Hymenobacter tibetensis: one gene and its partner. Each later gene encodes a partner of the first gene's protein in a complex. Links are inferred from orthologs where the notes say so. Each region holds a gene or a part of one and is shown in the gene's direction. Other genes may lie near its edges.

Evidence for each region.
Region 2: the proteins of uvrB (region 1) and MTX78_RS09675 are in contact, whole or in part, in a crystal structure (PDB 7EGT), measured with the Thermus thermophilus proteins. The link is inferred for Hymenobacter tibetensis from one-to-one orthologs. Residues at the interface, in WP_096411307.1 of Thermus thermophilus: Glu23, Leu25, Arg26, Asp27, Gly28, Glu29, Arg30, Phe31, Arg55, Glu326, Asp327, Phe328, Glu379, Ser382, Gln383, His398, Gly400, Arg401; in WP_096412145.1 of Thermus thermophilus: His654, Arg656, Phe657, Gln666, Asp668, Glu669, Lys680, Arg681, Leu682, Ser683, Lys685, Tyr686, Ala687.

What each region holds. Positions count from the first base shown.
Region 1 is NZ_CP094669.1:4,937,622-4,946,688, reverse strand. The notes cover bases 3,170-6,085. They hold uvrB (excinuclease ABC subunit UvrB), read left to right. Parts: upstream 3,170-3,567; coding sequence 3,568-5,604; downstream 5,605-6,085. Other genes in these bases: MTX78_RS19890 (esterase family protein), read right to left, coding at 5,754-6,085; MTX78_RS19900 (hypothetical protein), read left to right, coding at 3,170-3,417. Also shown: MTX78_RS19915 (RNA polymerase sigma factor), read left to right, coding at 111-800; MTX78_RS19910 (outer membrane beta-barrel protein), read left to right, coding at 781-2,475; MTX78_RS19905 (DUF6970 domain-containing protein), read left to right, coding at 2,508-2,897; more of MTX78_RS19900, read left to right, coding at 2,989-3,169; more of MTX78_RS19890, read right to left, coding at 6,086-6,482; MTX78_RS19885 (GDSL-type esterase/lipase family protein), read right to left, coding at 6,525-7,142; MTX78_RS19880 (oxygenase MpaB family protein), read right to left, coding at 7,349-8,125; MTX78_RS19875 (ribosomal maturation YjgA family protein), read left to right, coding at 8,429-8,884; MTX78_RS19870 (hypothetical protein), read right to left, coding at 8,947-9,067. UniProt on the Escherichia coli protein: The UvrABC repair system catalyzes the recognition and processing of DNA lesions. A damage recognition complex composed of 2 UvrA and 2 UvrB subunits scans DNA for abnormalities.
Region 2 is NZ_CP094669.1:2,441,951-2,451,107, reverse strand. What follows is about bases 3,171-6,176. They hold MTX78_RS09675 (ATP-dependent helicase), read left to right. Parts: upstream 3,171-3,550; coding sequence 3,551-5,803; downstream 5,804-6,176. Other genes in these bases: MTX78_RS09670 (DUF4290 domain-containing protein), read left to right, coding at 5,942-6,176; MTX78_RS09680 (glycosyltransferase family 4 protein), read right to left, coding at 3,171-3,305. In the rest of the region: accC (acetyl-CoA carboxylase biotin carboxylase subunit), read left to right, coding at 1-743; MTX78_RS09690 (hypothetical protein), read right to left, coding at 867-1,352; MTX78_RS09685 (DUF3109 family protein), read right to left, coding at 1,426-2,007; more of MTX78_RS09680, read right to left, coding at 2,127-3,170; more of MTX78_RS09670, read left to right, coding at 6,177-6,670; murA (UDP-N-acetylglucosamine 1-carboxyvinyltransferase), read left to right, coding at 6,815-8,119; MTX78_RS09660 (GAF domain-containing protein), read right to left, coding at 8,217-8,753; MTX78_RS09655 (DUF4349 domain-containing protein), read left to right, coding at 9,112-9,157. UniProt on the Escherichia coli protein: A helicase with DNA-dependent ATPase activity. Unwinds DNA duplexes with 3'-5' polarity. Translocates on single-stranded DNA with 3'-5' polarity. Initiates unwinding more efficiently from a nicked substrate than double-stranded DNA.

The sequences.
Region 1 (9,067 bases):
TTAGTTAGCTTACGGCCTATGCAATTTATATACGTTCAGTGCGCGCGAGTCTGGCAGGCAGCGCAGTCTGTACGGGTACACGGTTCCGGCCCCGGAGGTCGGGCAGCCCGGTGAGTGCTCTTTCCTCTTTGTCTCTGCGGCCCGCCACCGGGTTGCGGGGCTTGCTCGCCGGTACACCGGCCCCGTCGACTGAAGCTTTCACTTCGCCCGCTCCTTCCGTGCGCCAACTCACACCGCCTTCCCAACTCAGCGAGGCTGAGCTAATAGACGGGTGCCTAGCGGGCAGCCGCCTCATGCAGAAATATCTCTACGAGCGGTTCTCGGGACGGATGATGGCAGTATGCCTGCGGTACGCCCAAACCACGTTCGAGGCCGAAGACGTGTTGCAAGAAGGATTTATTACGGTGTTCCGCAATCTGGGCAGCTTCCGCCGCGAGTGCCCCTTAGAGTTCTGGATCCGGCGCATCATGGTAAACGCTGCCCTGCGCCAACACCGCCGCAACGCCCCTTTAGTAGCCGTTAGCGAAGGCGAATATCCCGAAGAGTTGGCAGATGAGGAATTTACATTAGCCAATTACGGTTTCGAGGAACTTTTGACCATGGTGCAGGAGCTGGCGCCCCGCTACCGCATGGTATTCAACCTGTTTGCTGTTGAAGGCTACGGCCACAAAGAAATAGGGGAGATGCTCGGCATTTCCGAAGGCACCAGCAAATCACAATATTCCCGGGCACGGGCAATCTTGAAGTCGAAAATCGAGCGTCTTGACGCACAATCCAATCATGGCCACTTCCGCACCTAATACCACTCCTGACCCCCGGCCCACCGGCGACCTGGAACATCTGTTTCGACAGAAGTTCGCGGACGCCGAGGTGACGCCGCGTGCCAGCCTCTGGGAGCAACTCGACCACGAGCTGCTTGTCGACCAAAACAACACTTACCGCCATCGGCTACGTGTGCACCGGTGGGTGGCCGCGGCTTGCCTGTTGTTGCTGCTAAGCGTAAGTGGCTGGGCCTTGTTGCATGAGTGGCAACCCGCCGCTCCTGGCTTGGCCGTACAGCGGGGCACCGGTGCCGATAGCCACACCGGAGTAGCGGCCAACGGCCTATCAGGCACTGCATCGGGTAGCGCCGCCACTGCTGCTGGTACTGCTTCCGCCGCTTCCAACAATACAGAAGATGCCGCTGATGCTTCAACAGGTGCGGCCAAGGAGCTCTTGGCGAGCGAAAACCACCTGCCGATGCCTGCCGCCGAGCAAGGGGTAGTTGCATCGGATGCTAGTCAGACTGCTGGTTTGGTAGCTGCTCCGCAAGCCGCTACTGGCCGTAGTGTAGGTTCTAATGTGTACTCTGTGGGCACTATGCCAGCCGCTATGGGTGTAGCTGGCAGCTACTACAGTGCCAATGGCAGTAGGCCGTCCGGCCAAGCGGGTTTCCCAGCGGCCACAAGCTACTCAGGTATGGAAACGGAGACGGCTACGGTTGGCTGGAACGGGGTGTCTCCGCGCTTTGCTAGCCTACGTGGGGGCTGGTTGGGCTCCCGCCCTGATACCTTGAAACGCTCGTTGTTGTCAGCTCCGCAGCCAGCCATTGGTACGTTGGCCGCCGCGCAGGATCAAACCAAAACAGCTGCCAAGCAGTGGCGCCGATTGCGCCTCGGCGGTAGCTATGCAGTAGGAGCCTACAACCCCAACATCAACTTCTCCGACGACAACGGGATGGTGCAGGCCGACCGGGTTGCCAACGCCCTCCGCAGCTATTATCAGGAAGATGCCGAAGCAGAATACCGCCGCAACCTGCGGGCGGGCCTCAGCCAGCGCGTAGCCCTCACGGCGGCGTACACCCTCAACAAACGCCTGACGCTTGTTTCGGGAGTGGAAGCCGCCCAGCAACACGCCACGTCAGCCACCAGCTACGACTTTCTCGATGGCCGGCAAGTGAGCCGCGGAGTAGCCGACTTATTCAACAATACCAGCTACTCTTACGTGTTGTCTAACCGGGCAGCAGCTCCCGCATCAACCCGCAAAACGGCTTACCGCTACCGCTCGGTGGCTGTTCCCGTAGCCTTGCGGTATGGTTCGCAGCGGACAGGTGTGTCGCTATATGCCAAAATGGGCGCGGCAGTAGGGTTGCTGCTCAATAGCAACTCAAAGTTTGTGGAGCCGTCGGTAAGGGTGGCCAATAGCCCTGCTTCCTTTGCACCGGCCAGTGCGGATGCGAGCCGCGCGTATTCGGTGGGGTCGTCTGATTCTCCGTACCGGAAGGTGCAAGCCTCTGTGCGGGGTGGCGCCGGTATACGCTACCAACCAGCCAACGCTAACTGGAGCATGGTAGTTGGGCCTACTGCCGAAATGGGCCTCACGACGCTGAATGCCAACCCCAGCCAGCGCGGGCTCAGCCAAAGCCGGCCGCACAGTGTAGGTGTGGAGGCGGTTGTAGAATTCGGCCGACCCAAGCCAATGCCTGTGGCGCAGTAAGTAGCTGGCACTCTTCTTGATTCACCTTTTCTATGATCCGACTTTTCGCCTACCTACTAACTGCTTTGCTCTCGTTGGGGGGGATGGTGGCGTGTAGCACAAATGCTGATTTGGATGCTAGCCCGAGTTGCACCGGCAATTTTTCCGAGACGCTAATTGAGCAGCTCAAACAGGAACCCAAGCGTACTCCAGTAGCGGAAGTTACGCAGTACACGTATCAAGGACAGATGGTGTACCTCGTGACGGGTGGGAGTGGTACGGTTTCCAATGGAGCCTCTATCAACCTCAACTACCTGTTCGATAGCTGCGGGAAGGTGGTGTGCGCTGCCAGTGGTGGACCCAACAACGACGGTGACGGCATTTGCCCCGATTTTAAAACCACTGCTACCAATCCCGTTCTGATTTGGCGCGACCCGCGCTGACAGTGTAGCAGCAGCTGGCCACCTCATCCGGAGGTCTGCTGCGTGCTTGTTTGAAACCACATTCTATGTTCCAACCATACTCGCACAAACTATGAAAACACTTCTGTTTCTTTTGACTGTTTGGGGGTTGTTAGGGTTGATGCAGTGCAGCAAAAAAGATGCAGAGCAATTGACCCTCAACGATACGATAAAGCTTGAAAGCAAGAAAAGTACGACCGTTAAAGCTGCTGATTCCAATGTGCAGTTCACCGTCAGCGGCATATCCGATTCGCGTTGCCCGGCCAACCTGCAATGCATCTGGGCTGGGGAAGCTACTGTGGATGTGGAGCTACGGGATGCCATTGGGGCCGTGCAAAATGCTTCCCTCTGTCTCGGCGACTGCCGCGGTAAAAACGATTCGGCTACCGTGGTGCTCAACACCATACCCCACTGGCTAACGCTACTGGCCGTTGAACCTGGTCCTGCGGCTACGGGCACTTCCTCGGCCCAAACAGCGTCGTTGCGGCTAACCCGCCAATAATACCCTGCGCCTTACCACACCACACTCCTGAGAACCTGCTCGTAACCCGGGCAGGTTTTTTTGTTTCCGAGGAAACCTCCACTTTACTAATGCAGTTATCCTAGGCTGACCTTTTTGCCAACTCGCGGTCTAGTAGCTAATTTCCTTCGCATGAACTATCAACTTACCTCGGAATTCAAACCCACCGGCGACCAACCGCAGGCTATCAAGCAGTTGGTGGAAGGCGTCAACAACGGCGAGCCGGCGCAGGTGTTGCTCGGGGCCACGGGCACCGGCAAAACGTTCACCATGGCCAACGTTATTGCCGAAACCGGCAAGCCCGCCTTGGTGCTGTGCCACAACAAAACCCTGGCCGCCCAGCTCTACGGCGAGTTCAAGCAGTTCTTCCCCAACAACGCCGTCGAGTACTACATCAGTTACTACGACTACTACCAGCCAGAGGCCTACATTGCCAGTACCGACGTCTTTATCGAGAAAGACTTGGCCATCAACCAGGAAATCGAGAAGCTGCGGCTGCACACCACCTCCACGCTGCTCAGCGGCCGGCGCGACGTGATTGTTATTGCGTCGGTGTCGTGCATCTACGGTATCGGCAACCCCGAGGAGTTCAGCAAAAACGTGATTTACTTGGCGCCAGGCCTGCGCTACTCGCGCAACAACCTGCTCTACCAGTTTGTACAGATCCTGTACTCGCGCACCGAGATGGAGTTTACGCGCGGCTCGTTCCGGGTGAAAGGCGACACAGTGGACATATTCCCGGCCTACGCTGACTATGCCTACCGCATCTTCTTTTTTGGCGACGAAATCGAAGCCATCCATAAGATTGACCCGGTGAGTGGCAAGAAGCTGGCCGATGAAAAGTCGGTGACGCTGTATCCGGCTCAACTGTTCGTGACCGGCAAAGACACGCTCAACCAGGCCATCAAGGAAATCCAGTTCGACATGGTGCAGCAGCACGCCTACTTCGAGAAGGAGGGGCGCGACTCGGAAGCCAAGCGCATCATGGAGCGTACCGAATTCGACTTGGAAATGATTCGGGAGCTGGGCTACTGCTCGGGTATCGAGAACTACTCGCGGTACTTCGACGGCCGCAACCCCGGCACCCGCCCGTTCTGCTTGCTCGACTACTTTCCCAACGACTACCTGCTGGTAGTAGATGAAAGCCACGCCACCATGCCCCAGATTCGGGCCATGTGGGGCGGCGACCGGAGCCGCAAAACGGCCCTGATTGAATACGGCTTCCGGTTGCCTTCGGCCCTAGACAACCGCCCACTCACGTTCAACGAGTTCGAGAGCATGTATCAGCAGGCCGTATTCGTGTCGGCTACCCCGGCCGACTACGAGCTTACCCAGGCCAACGGCGTGGTAGTCGAGCAGATCATCCGGCCGACCGGCCTATTGGATCCGGAAATTGATATTCGGCCTTCGGTGAATCAGATTGACGACTTGCTGGACGAAGTGGACAACCGGGTGAAAATGGGCGACCGGGTGCTGGTAACCACGCTTACCAAGCGAATGGCCGAAGAACTACAGAAATACATGGAGCGCCTTGGCATCAAGTCCAGCTACGTGCACTCCGATGTGAAAACCCTGGACCGGGTGGAAATTCTGCGTCAGCTGCGCCTCGGCGAAATTGATGTGCTGATTGGGGTAAACCTGCTACGCGAAGGCCTGGACTTGCCCGAAGTGAGCCTCGTTGCCATCCTCGATGCCGACAAGGAAGGCTTCCTACGCGACCAACGCAGCCTGATTCAGACCATGGGCCGCGCCGCCCGTAACGACCGGGGCAAGGTTATCATGTACGCCGACCGGATGACCGGTTCCATGCAGCGCGCCATCGACGAAACCAACCGCCGCCGCGCCACGCAGCTCGCGTACAACCAGGAGCACGGCATCACGCCACGGACAGTGCGCAAGTCGCGCGAGGCCATCATGGAGCAGACGTCGCTCTCCGATTATCGTATTGCCGAGCCGCAAGCCTACGTTGGGCCCGACACGGACACGGCGCTGGCCATAGCCGCCGAGCCAGTGATATCCATGATGACCCGTCCCGACTTGGAAAAGCTCATCAAGCAAACCGAGAAAACCATGGAAGCTGCCGCCAAGGACCTCGACTTCCTGACAGCCGCTAAGCTCCGCGACGAGTTGGCCGCGCTGAAGCAGGTGCTCAAAACTAAGCGGGAGTAGTAGAACGAATTTCAGTGGAAGAAGCTGTTTTGATTGGGGCAACCTGATCAGAACAGCTTCTTATTCTTTATAGGCATTCCCAGTTGCAAGCAAGTACGCTTGCTGGGTTGCAGCTCTAGCCAACACGGGCTCTAGGGCGTTGAGACGTTTTACAAGTACAAATCAACCATGTGCCGCCACGCCACTGGGTTGTGCGCCTCACCTTCCCACACGTGCAGCTGACTGTCAACCCCTTTTTGCTGAAGCTGCTGGTTTAGAAACAGGTTGTCTTGCAGAAAAGCGTCTTCGGTGCCGATAGCTAAGGTGATTTCCAAGTTGCGCAGCTGCGCCAGATAAGAGTCGTCCTCTAGGTTGGGGATGAAGCGGTTGGGGGTGTTCAGGTACACATTCTCGTCGACGTAGCCCTGAAACAAGTCGGGAAACGAAGCCATGGCTTGCGTAAGGTCATAGCGGCCGCTCATGCCCACCACTTTGCCAAACCGGTTGGGGTGCCGAAACGAGAGGTTGACTGCATGGAATGCGCCCATGCTGCAGCCAGCGGCAATTAGAAACGCGTTGGGGTTTGTGGCTTCACTCATGGGCAGCACCTCGTCCAGAATGTACTGCTCGTACTGTAAATGGCGTTGAATGCGCTCCACTGGCGGCTTGTCGAGGCTGTAGAGACTTTCGGCATCAATGCTGTCCACACAATAGAGTTGCAGGAAGCCGCTTTCTACTTTGGCTTGCAGGGCCTCAATCACGCCCCAATTTTCGTAGTCGTAGAAGCGGGCTTTGCGGGTAGGGAATAGCAGTACCCGGGCGCCGGTTTCGCCAAAAACTAGCATCTGCATCGGCCGACCCAACGCAGGACTCTCCCATTCATGGTATTCGCGGCGCATCAGCAAAACGGTTAGTGGCTACCTAAATAGAAAGGCGGATTTTCAGGATAATGGCTGCTGGTGTTGCAGCATATGGTCTAGTTGGGCGCTGATTTTCTGCTGCCACAGGGTGTAGCCTGCCGGCGACAGGTGCAGGCCGTCGGGCTCGAAAAACGCAGGGTGCAGGTTGCCTCGCTCATCGAACATGGGGTAGTAGAGGTCGAGATAATAGAGCGGTGGGCCTTGCAACGACACCAGCCGACTGACGCAGCTGTTGGCATACTCGATGCTACCGCGCAGGTGTAACCGCGCAAAGCTCAGTTTGATTGAAACAAAGCACACCGGAATGTTGCCAAGCATGGCTCTAATGGAAGCCAGCAAGTGCTCGTAGAACAACACCACTTCTTCGGGCGTGCGTCCGTCGCCTAGGTCGTTGTCGCCGGCATACACCATCACCATGTTGGGCTGGTGCTGCGGCACCACGCGTTTGAAAAACCAAGCGCAAGCGGCCAGGGTAGACCCTCCAAACCCGAGGTTGAGCGCCTGGACCTGCGGAAAGCACTGTTCTAGGTTCGGCCAGCGCGTGAACGTGGAGCTGCCGTAGAATATCACCTTCTGCAACCCCGACTGCACCACTGGTTTCGCTTCAAGTTGCCGTATTTCTTCCTGGTACCACTGCATGTATTCCTTCTGGAAAGCGCCAAGCGCATGAACTCATGGATGCACACCTTGGCCAACTGCCGTTGCCGAAGCAAGCAGGGGAGAGCAAAGGTCGACTAAAAGAGTAGTGTACTCTTTACGTGAATGTTATGAATCAAAGCTACGCACGCAACTTCCTTTCCCTGCTTGTTGGGTGCCGTGGCGGGTGTTAGGGTCAGGCGTAGCACTTAGCTTGCCAAGACAGCTGGCTGGTGGTCGAGGGCCAGGATTCGGTCTTTGTAGGCCGCCGGCAACAGCCCCGCTTTTGCCCACTTGCTGGCGGCCAGATGCTGTGTGCGGCGGTAGAGCGGCAGCAGCAGGGGCAGCCACGTCCGGTTGCCCAGGTGCAACAGCGCCCGAACGTGTGGCGGCACCACGAGGCGCTGGGCTTGTAGCAATAATCCGTAGCGCAACTTGCCTAAGTGCCGGCGGTATTGCCGGTATAGGTCAGTGGTGTAGTGGCTGTGCGCTAGGTTCTCGTCGAGGTGTTGCTGCCGAACCAGCAGCCACGCTGCATATGATTCGGGCAAACCCGGCACGCCCATTCGGGCACCCACCCGCCGAAACACCGTGAATACTTCTTCTTTTTCCGGTGCGCTAAGAGGGCGCTCCAGCACCTCGAAAGCCCGAATAGAGTAATCGATGAGCAGGAACAGCACGTCGCGGTAGGCCCAGTCGGGGATGGACATGCCGCGTTTAGCCTCCACCGCTCCATGAATGGCCGCAATAGTGTCAATGGCACGCTCGGCAGCGGCACGTTCAGCAAATACAATCTGGCGCGCATAGTCGACCGTGGAAAACAGCCGGGCCAACGGGTCGGCGGGAAGCTTACCAGTGAAGTACAGCCAGTCAACGGCCTTGTTCAAGGCAAATTCAGCCGCCGCACCAGCAAAAATAAATAGCACCGTGTCGGCCTTGCCCCAGATGTCTCGTACCACCGACCCGGGAGCCACAAAATATTCCATATACCAATAATTGAGAGCGTAAGCCAAACAAGAAGGAGTGGCCTGGCTGCTATGACTACACTGAAACCAGGGGCAAAAGTTGCTCTGGCTAGCCTGTCTCGCCTAAAAGCAAGTCGCACAGGCTAAGGCCATACAAATGTATTCAGAGTACTTTGTATTGCAAAGTAAAATAGCTGACTTTTGCACTACGCGTATTCTCTCCACAACAGCTTCTCGCCAACTTGCCACTTCAATCAAGCACAACCGTTGCTTGTAAGCGGGACCCCCTAGCCAGCGTAGCAGCCTCGCTTGACTTCACCTTGTATGGCATCATCCCTTCAAAAAGCTCGGTCGCGGATTCCCGAAGCAGCCCAGCAGCATAGGCGGAACCGCATACTTTACGGGGTGCTTGTCTGCTGCACTGTGCTGCTGGGCTTGGGCTCCCGCCGCTTTGCCGTTATGCTGCCTGCGCCAGTGGCTGCCTATTCCGGCGACACACTGTGGGCGCTGCTGGTTTTCTGGTTGCTGGGCTTTGCGTTACCTAGTTTGTCGAGTAGGCGAGTGGCTGGGGCGGCTTGGCTGTTTGCCGTAGCTATTGAAGTAAGCCAGCTCTACCAGGCACCTTGGCTGAATGCGCTTCGTAGTACTACCATTGGGGCGCTGGTTTTGGGCCATGGCTTCCTGTGGAGCGACTTGCTATGCTACAGCACTGGGATACTGGTGGGGCTAGCTTGTGAGCTGCTGTGGTTGCAGAAACGGAGTAGCCTACCACCCACATAAAACCCCAACTGGTTTTAAAGCCAATTGGGGTTTTGCGTACGGGTGTTGGCGTAAGTGGGCGCTTAGAAAGGACGATTACCGGCTAGGTCCACTCGCTGGATGGTGTAGGTGGCGCGTGAGGCGTCGCCGCTTAGCAGCTGGTTCAGGTAGGAGTACAGCACGTAAATGTTCTTGCCGTCGCTG
Region 2 (9,157 bases), 2.5 Mb from region 1 along the record:
TTGTAGAGGAGCCGCGTCACATCGAGATACAGGTGTGCGGCGACCAATATGGCCGCGTTTGCCACCTCTCGGAGCGTGACTGCTCGATTCAGCGCCGCCACCAAAAGCTGGTGGAAGAAGCACCTTCCCCCTTCATGACCGAGGAACTGCGCGAACGGATGGGCTCTGCTGCCGTAGCTGGAGCTTCTGCCATCGGTTACGAGGGTGTGGGTACCATCGAGTTCCTAGTCGACAAAAACCGTGACTTCTACTTCATGGAGATGAACACCCGCATTCAGGTGGAACACCCCGTGACCGAGGAGATTGTAAACTATGACCTCATCAAGGAGCAGATAAAAGTGGCAGCCGGCATCCCGATTTCTGGCCACAACTATTACCCCAAGATGCACGCCATGGAGTGCCGCATCAACGCCGAAGATCCAACCAAGGATTTCCGACCCTCCCCTGGCAAAATCACCACGCTCCACATCCCCGGCGGCCACGGCGTTCGGGTTGATACGCACGTGTACGCGGGCTATACCATCCCATCGAACTATGATTCGATGATAGCCAAGCTCATTACCGTAGCGCAAACCCGCCAGGAATGCATTGTAAAAATGAAGCGGGCGTTGAGTGAGTTTGTAGTGGAAGGCGTGAAAACGACTATCCCATTCCACTTGGCGCTCATGGATAACAAGAACTTCCAGGACGGCGACTTCACGACTAAATTTTTGGAGACGTCATTTGACTTTTCAGAGTTGTAAGCCACTGGTTTCAAGCCAAACCATGATGTTTGGTTGAACTGCAAATACCAGCTTAACACGCCGACCGATTGGCAACTTACGCAACACCCCCTAGAGAAAGCCAACCGTACTAGTTGGTTCTCTCTAGGGGGTGTTGCGTAAGTTGCCACACGTATCAAAGTGCACTTCAGGCAGGGCGTAGACCTCCAATATCTGCACTGGTTTAGCGTCTGGCTCTCCAAACTCCGTCTCGCTGTCATCCGCTAAGTAAGGCGAACCATCCTGAAACACGATGTCATAATAGGGATAGTGTGGTTGCGCTGGATGGGTAAACGGTACCAGTACAGCCATCCCATACGTAGCGGAAAGTTTTTGGCCTAACCATAAGGATCTTGCCTCCCAATCTTCGTTAGGCGTTCTGTAAAGAGCAACATGCTGCGGAAACTGGGGCACCTCTGACGTACTAGCTTCGAAAAAGATATGCATCGGATCCGCAGAATCGAATTCCATCGGCTCTTGGTCGCCTATCATCATGGCCCACTCGAACACAGTGAGGCTTGGCATCGCATCCCGAAAGCACTCCTGAATCTGTGCGGTTGATAGCACCTTACTTAAGTAGAACTCTTCCATAGCCAGAAGTAGGTAACACGCTATAACACTACAAAAAAGGCCGACTGTACAGTCGGCCTTTCTCATTAAGAATTTATGCTTTGGCGGATGGGTTGTTGGTCTCAATCTCTTGCACCAACTCGCCGTACCACTCCTCCCCGTACTTGCGAACCAGCGGCTCCTTCAGAAACTGATACACCCGCATGCCCAAGTTGGCGCCGAACGAGCAAGCTGGGTTGCAAATGCCCCACCGGTCGTAGTTCAGGGCTTCGAAGCCTTCGTACTTGGTAATGCGGATGGGGTATAAGTGGCAGCTGACGGGCTTCTTGAAGCTGGTAGCACCCGCTAGATAAGCCTGCTCAATACCACACTTCAGAATGCCTCGCTCGTCATACAATGCATAAGCGCACTCCCGGTCGTTGATGGTAGTGGTGCTATAGTCGCCTTCCCAATCCTTGATGTAGAGGCCCTGCTGCTCGATGGCCTGCTGGCCGGCTTCGGTAAGGAAGGGCTTGATGTGCTGATATTCCGCTTCGAGAATCTTTAGCTCGTCTTCCTCCAGGGGTGCGCCTAAGTCGCCTTCCACGCAGCAGGCGCCTTTGCAAGCTTCCAGGTTGCAAACGAAAAAGTTGTCCCGAATGTCATCAGAGATGACAGTGTTTTGAATGATGATCATAGTGGGTTGCTGCTGAGCGCGGCGAAGGGTTCAAGAAGGATAGCAGGCGTAGTTCTTCACAACTGCATCGGTCAACTTTTGCGTTCCTCCGCCAATAGAGTAACTGCAAAGATACCCAATTACTGTAGCCTGAACAGCACCTCTTCGGTCAGCTGGCACTGCCGATGATGCGAATACGTAGCCAACGAAACGGCCTGCGCCTGTTTAGCCAACAGTTGCCGTAACTCCGGTGCCATCAACAACCGGCCAATGGCAGCCTCGAACGCACCGGCGTCGCGCAGGGGGAACAACAGGCCCGTGCGGCCATCGTCCACTATTTCCAGGGTGCCGCCGGTGGCGGTAGCTACCACTGGCAGCCCTGCGGCCATGGCTTCAATTGTGACCATGCCGTAGGTTTCGTTGGTGGAGCCGGTGATGGATATATCGAGGGCGCGGTACGCTACTTCCGGCTGCGACGTGAATTCCCGAATGTGCACCACCTCAGTCAAGCCCAATTCCTGTATCCGGCGTAGTACTGCTTCCCGGTAGGCATTGCCCTCGTTGCGCGTCGACTCGCCCACTAACAGCAGGTGTAAGGGAACAGTTGGGTGCTTTCTGCGCAAAACGGCCAATTCCTCGACCACAAAATCCTGGCCCTTGCCATCATCAAACCGGCCGATAACACCCAGCAACACGGCACCCGTAGGCAGTTGTAGATGCAATTGTTGCCGAGCACGTGTGCGGGTTAGCGTCGGATCAGCAAACTTCTCTAGCTCTATGCCTAGCGGTACCACGTGCAGGCGCTCGGCGCTGAATCGAGTTTTCTCCAACACCTGTCGTGCCAGGCCGGGCAACGGGGAAAGCCACGCGTCTACGGCATTGTAGCGCACCGTGTGGATAAGGCCACGCTTTGCCAAGCCTAGCTGCATATGCTGCTGATATACCAGCTTCAGCGTAGGCATGTGCACCTTTTTGCAGAGCACTGCCAGCCCCAAATCTCCGTTCCTAGTGACGATAAGCACCCGTGTACCATAGGCTAGCATAACGCGAGCCAGCTGACCAGCAGCGGGAACATCCAAGGCTTTCCAACGGTTAGTGAGGCAAACCACTGGCAAGGCAAGTGCTTCGGCTCGAACGGCTATAGGGGAATCAGGCAGCGTAATCACCTGCACGGGCCAACCGCGGCGGTGCATCCACTCGGCGAAGCGCACGGTGTTCAGTTCTAGCCCGCCCCAACTCGCCGACAAGCACAGCAACGACAACGGAAACTTCGCGGCAGAAGCGGCAACGGAAGCAACGGCAGACTCAGGGGGATTCACGCAGCAAAGATACAATTGCCGTTCGTGCGTCCGCAATTCGTGGGAGTCACGCAAAAAGCTAAGTGCGACTTCTTTCCACCTGCTATGTACCGAAGCACGGTCTGTTGCTGCGTACTCCTCGGCGTAGCTCGGCAGCAGCCAATGACAACGTATCTACTGCGGAAACCCGGAGTTCCTGCTTCGTTGGGCCGCATGAAAGCCGTACCTTTGCTAATAAGCCAAAACGCTTAGCTTTTCGAATGGCACTGGATTATCTTTCTCTTCTAAATCCCTCGCAGGCGGCTGCCGTGATGCAAATCGACGGCCCTTGCATGATTATAGCTGGCGCGGGCTCGGGTAAAACCCGGGTGCTTACTTACCGCATTGCCAACCTACTCGAACAGGGCGTTGACCCGTTCAACATTCTGGCCCTCACCTTCACCAACAAGGCCGCCAAGGAGATGCGCGCCCGGATAGAGAAGGTAGTAGGCGGAGCGGCAGCCAAAAACCTGTGGATGGGCACCTTCCACAGCATATTTGCCCGCATCCTGCGGTCCGAAGCCGACAAAATTGGCTTTCCCCGCTCCTTCACTATCTACGACACGCAGGACAGTAAAACGCTGATCAGCCAGATTCTAAAAGAGCTGGAACTCGACGACAAGCTGTACAAGCCTGGTATGGTGTTGGGCCGAATCTCGGCGGCTAAAAACAAGCTCATATCCGTTCAGCAGTACCTCAATGACCCGGTTATCCGCCAGGACGACGAGGCCGCGCTACGGCCCAAGATTGGCGTGATTTATCAGCAATACGCCAACCGCTGCTTCAAGGCAGGGGCTATGGACTTCGACGACCTGTTGTACCAAACCAACGTTCTGTTCAAGGACCATCCCGATGTGCTCAACAAGTACCAGAACTTATTCCGGTTTGTGATGGTGGACGAGTACCAGGACACCAACTACTCGCAGTATTTGATTGCGCGCAAGTTGGCGGCCAAAGAGCGCAACATCTGCGTAGTAGGCGACGATGCGCAAAGTATCTACGCGTTCCGGGGCGCTGATATTCAGAATATTCTCAATTTCGAGAAGGACTACCCGGAGTTGCAAGTATTCAAGCTAGAGCAAAACTACCGCTCTACCAAGACGATTGTAAAGGCGGCCAACTCGGTTATCAAAAACAACCAAGCTCAGCTGCGCAAAGACGTATTTTCCGACAACGAGGAAGGGCCACTGATTGAGGTACTGAAGGCGGCGTCGGACAATGAGGAAGGCAAGCTCGTAGCCAATTCCATCTTCGAGGACAAGATGAGCCATCATCTATCCTACGATGACTTTGCCATTCTGTACCGCACCAACGCCCAGAGCCGGGCCATGGAAGAATCGTTGCGCAAGCTCAACATCCGCTACAAGATTGTGGGTGGCTTGAGCTTCTACCAGCGCAAAGAAATCAAGGACCTGGTAGCCTACCTGCGCCTCACGGTGAACCCCAACGACGAGCAGGCGCTCCGCCGCGTTATCAACTACCCCAAGCGCGGCATCGGTGATACAACCATTGCCAAGCTCATCAACGCTGCCGAGGAAAGCAACCACACCATTTGGGAAGTGGTAGCCAACGCCGACCAGTTCCTTCCCACTCGCACGGCCAACCCGATAGTAGACTTCGCCGAGAAGATCAAGGCCTATACCGCCGTAGCAGCCAAAGAAGATGCCTTTGAAGCGGCCAAGTTCATTGCCAAGAACTCGGGCATGATCGAGGAACTATACGCCGATAAAAGCATCGAAGGTCTTTCCCGCTACGAGAACATCCAAGAATTGCTGAACGGCGTGAAAGCCTACACCGAGGACCCGGAACGCGAAGACAAAACGCTGGGCGCCTTCTTACAGGATATTGCCCTCGTGACGGACGCTGACACCAAAGACGCGCAGCAGGAAGGCGAAGCCGTGACTATGATGACGATTCACTCGGCCAAGGGCTTGGAGTTTCGCAACGTGTACATTGTGGGGATGGAGGAAAACCTATTTCCTTCGCAGATGATGATAACGTCGCGGGCGGATCTGGAAGAGGAACGCCGGCTGTTTTACGTAGCCATCACGCGGGCCGAAAAGAAGCTCACCCTGAGCTACGCCACGTCCCGCTACCAGTGGGGCAACTTGCGCAGCTGCGAGAAAAGCCGGTTTCTCGATGAAATCGACCCGCAATTCGTAGACTTCAAGTTTGCGGCTACCCCGAGTGCCGGCCCCGGCGAGTCACCATTCGGGCATGTGTTCGAGCGGCGCAGCAACCTCTTACCCACGCCGGCGCGTAAGACAGTTGCCAAAGGCTATACTCCCCCGGCAGACTTTCAGCCCTCCGATACCAGCAATTTGCAAACTGGGCAACGGGTGGAGCACCCCAAGTTCGGTTTTGGCCACGTAACGAAGCTGGAAACCGTTTCGGGCTCCACCAAAGCCATTATCGAGTTCGAAGAAGTCGGCGAGAAGACGTTATTGCTGAGTTTTGCGAAATTGCGGGTGCTTGGCTGATGCACTAATTGCCGTATGTTTAGCTTTGGCAGCGGCAACGTGGCACAGAGGCACCGTCGTCTGGTGTCCAACCCCAAAGCACTGTAGCGGCTCTATAGGCTGCCGCAGTTCCCCCTTACTAGGATTTACTTTTTTCTAATGCCCTTACCTTCCCTTCATAAGCACGAGCTACTACAGCGCGAGTACGGCCAAAGCACCTTCCAACTGGTGCAGGGCCTGCGCGACGTAGAAGACAAAGCCGAGCGTACACGCCGTGCCACCCAGATTGTGCAGCTTATTTTCCGGCTGCAACCTTCCCTGCGCGACCAGCCCGATGCCCAGCAGCGCGTCTGGAACCATCTCTACGAAATGGCCGATGAGGACCTGGATATTGATGCGCCATTCGAGTTGCAAGGCTTGAGCCAGCTTAACCAGCAGCCCAAACCTATTCCTTACCCAAAGCAAGCCATGAAGCTGAAAGCGTATGGCAAGAGCGTGGAGCTAATGGTGGAAAAGGCGCTGACGCTGGAAGACCCCACGGAGCGTGAGCAGGCCACTATCACCATTGGCCGAACGATGAAGTTTCTATACCGTTCGCACAACAAGGAAAACGCCAAGGACGTCACTATTCTCAAGCACCTCAAAGACCTGTCCGGAGGACAATTGACCCTGGACCCGGCGCAGGTGGAAGCGCAAGGGCTCTTCGAGTTTGCCGGGGGCGGTGCTCCTGTAGTCGCAAGCGGTACTGGCCGGGCGGCTTTCGTGGTACCACAGCCGCGCCAAGACCGTGAAGGACGCCGCGGCAACAGCGGCGGCAATAACCGGCGCGACAAGCAGCGCCGCGGTGGCAAGAAAGGTCGCCAAGAACCCCAACAACCTCCTCAGTAATTTTTCTGAAGGAGCTAGGAAACGGGCCGTGAGAACTGGCTGATCTTAAGGAATAAGGTGGAACGGCGTTGTAGTTGCCGTTCTTGCTGCTGTTTCCTTCGCCGGTATTCACCGCCTGCTCTCCTAGCTCCTAATTCTTGTTATATGGCCTCATTCGAAGTAATTGGCGGGAATCCGCTCAAAGGAGAAATCGTGCCGCAGGGCGCCAAAAACGAAGCGTTGCAGATTCTGTGCGCTGTGCTGCTAACGTCGGAGCCCGTTACCATCTCCAACATTCCCGACATCCGCGACGTCAACAAACTCATTGAGCTCTTGCGCGATATGGGAGTGAAAGTTGGCAAACTCGCTTCGGACACCTACCGCTTTCAGGCCGATGATGTACATCTGAGCTACTTGGATACGCCTGAATTTGTAGCCCAAGGACGGGCCTTACGCGGATCCGTGATGATCCTGGGGCCTATGCTGGCTCGTTTCGGTAAGTGCCAGCTGCCCAAACCCGGTGGCGACAAGATTGGCCGGCGGCCCTTGGATACCCACTTTGTAGGGCTAGAGAAACTCGGTGGCAAGCTGACGCTCGAAGGCTTGGATTTCTACCGCATCAACGCCGACGGCCGGCTACGGGGAGCCCACATGCTCTTAGAAGAAGCCTCCGTTACGGGCACAGCCAACATCCTGATGGCCGCAGTCCTAGCTGAAGGCACCACCACCATCTACAACGCTGCTTGCGAGCCGTACGTGCAACAGCTTTGCAAGATGCTTGTGCGCATGGGGGCTCGTATCACGGGCATAGGGTCCAACCTACTCACCATTGAAGGCGTGGAGAGCCTTGGTGGCACCGAGCACCGCATGCTCCCCGATATGATTGAAATTGGGTCGTTCATTGGTCTTGCGGCCATGACGGGCTCGGAGATTACCATCAAAGACTGCCAAATCCAGGAGTTGGGCGTCATCCCCGACACGTTCCGCAAACTAGGCATCCAGCTAGAGTTCCGCGGCGACGACATTTACATCCCGGCACAAGACCGCTATCAGATTGCCACCTATCTTGATGGCAGCATCCTGACCGTTTCCGACCACACCTGGCCGGGCCTCACCCCTGACCTGTTGAGCATCGTGCTAGTGGTCGCGACGCAAGCCAAAGGCACCGTGCTCATCCACCAGAAAATGTTTGAGAGCCGCTTGTTCTTCGTAGACAAGCTCATCGACATGGGCGCCCAGATTATCCTCTGCGACCCCCACCGCGCCACCGTTATCGGCCTCAACAAGCGCACGCGTCTGCACGGTATCACCATGACGTCCCCGGACATTCGGGCGGGCGTGGCCTTGCTCATCGCGGCCCTCTCCGCCGATGGCCGGAGCATAATAGAAAACGTCGAGCAGATTGATCGGGGCTACCAGTACATCGACAAACGTCTGACCTCGTTGGGTGCGCAAATCCGTCGTTTGTAGTCCAATTCGCGCAAGACAACCGAGCGTATCCTCGGTTTTAGGTTACGCTAGTTATATGACTCTCAATCAAGTGATAGGTATTGCCGGTTGGCAATACCTATTTTGTTTTTTCGGGGATTTCTATGCTGCCTATGTAGGACTGAATGACAGGTAGCAAACGCGGCAAAATGGCCTCTATTGCTGCTCGCTCTTTGCTGGTCCAGTGGCGGGGATGCCCGAAAGTACAGGGCTGAAGGATACCCCATAGTTGCCCATTGTCGGTGATGTGGGCATGAATTAGAGCCCGGTGTCCAAACGTTTTGCGCTCGAATTCTCGGTTGAGCACGTCGGGCGTAGCAGCTTCCACGTCTTCCACAAACACAGATGGCCGGGTAGCGAGAGCAGCCCGAAATAGAGGGTCTTGTTGGGGCAAGTCGGTGGTATCTTCCTGCCAGTCATGGATGGGGTTGGGTACTACGTCGTTCTTGCGCCAACAGAACGCAATACGCCCTTTGCCCACAGCTGGGTCCCGAACATATAGGAAGCAACGGTCCGCTTCCAAATACTTCCCGACTTGCTCCAATACTCGGTTGATGGTAGCGGCAGGGGCCTCATCGGTGGGCACCGTTACCAAGAGCGAACTAGGTGAACTCATAAAAAGGAGGCAAGAAAATAGTCCTTTGTGAAACGGGCCTTGGAGTGAATAGTTCTTGGCTTTTTTCGCACACTTGTTCTATAAGTATCCTTAGTAGGCATTAGGCCTGCTTGGGAGTATATCAGCTGGCAATTGGTATATATAGCCTATACCATACACTATCTGTTCAGCGTTGTGTGAACGTGATGGTGGTTGGCGCGAAGGAACATCTTTACTCCTCATTATGGATATCATGGAAAAGACTGCTCTAATCATGGTGTATGCCTTGTTCTTACTGACCTCTTGCAGTCAAAAGCAAGGCGCTGTATCAGAAGATAAAACACTGACGGAAAACGTATTAATGAGTGCGCCTCCAGTCATGGAATCAAGCTCTCCCTCAGAAGATCCTATTGCATCTGTTGCTG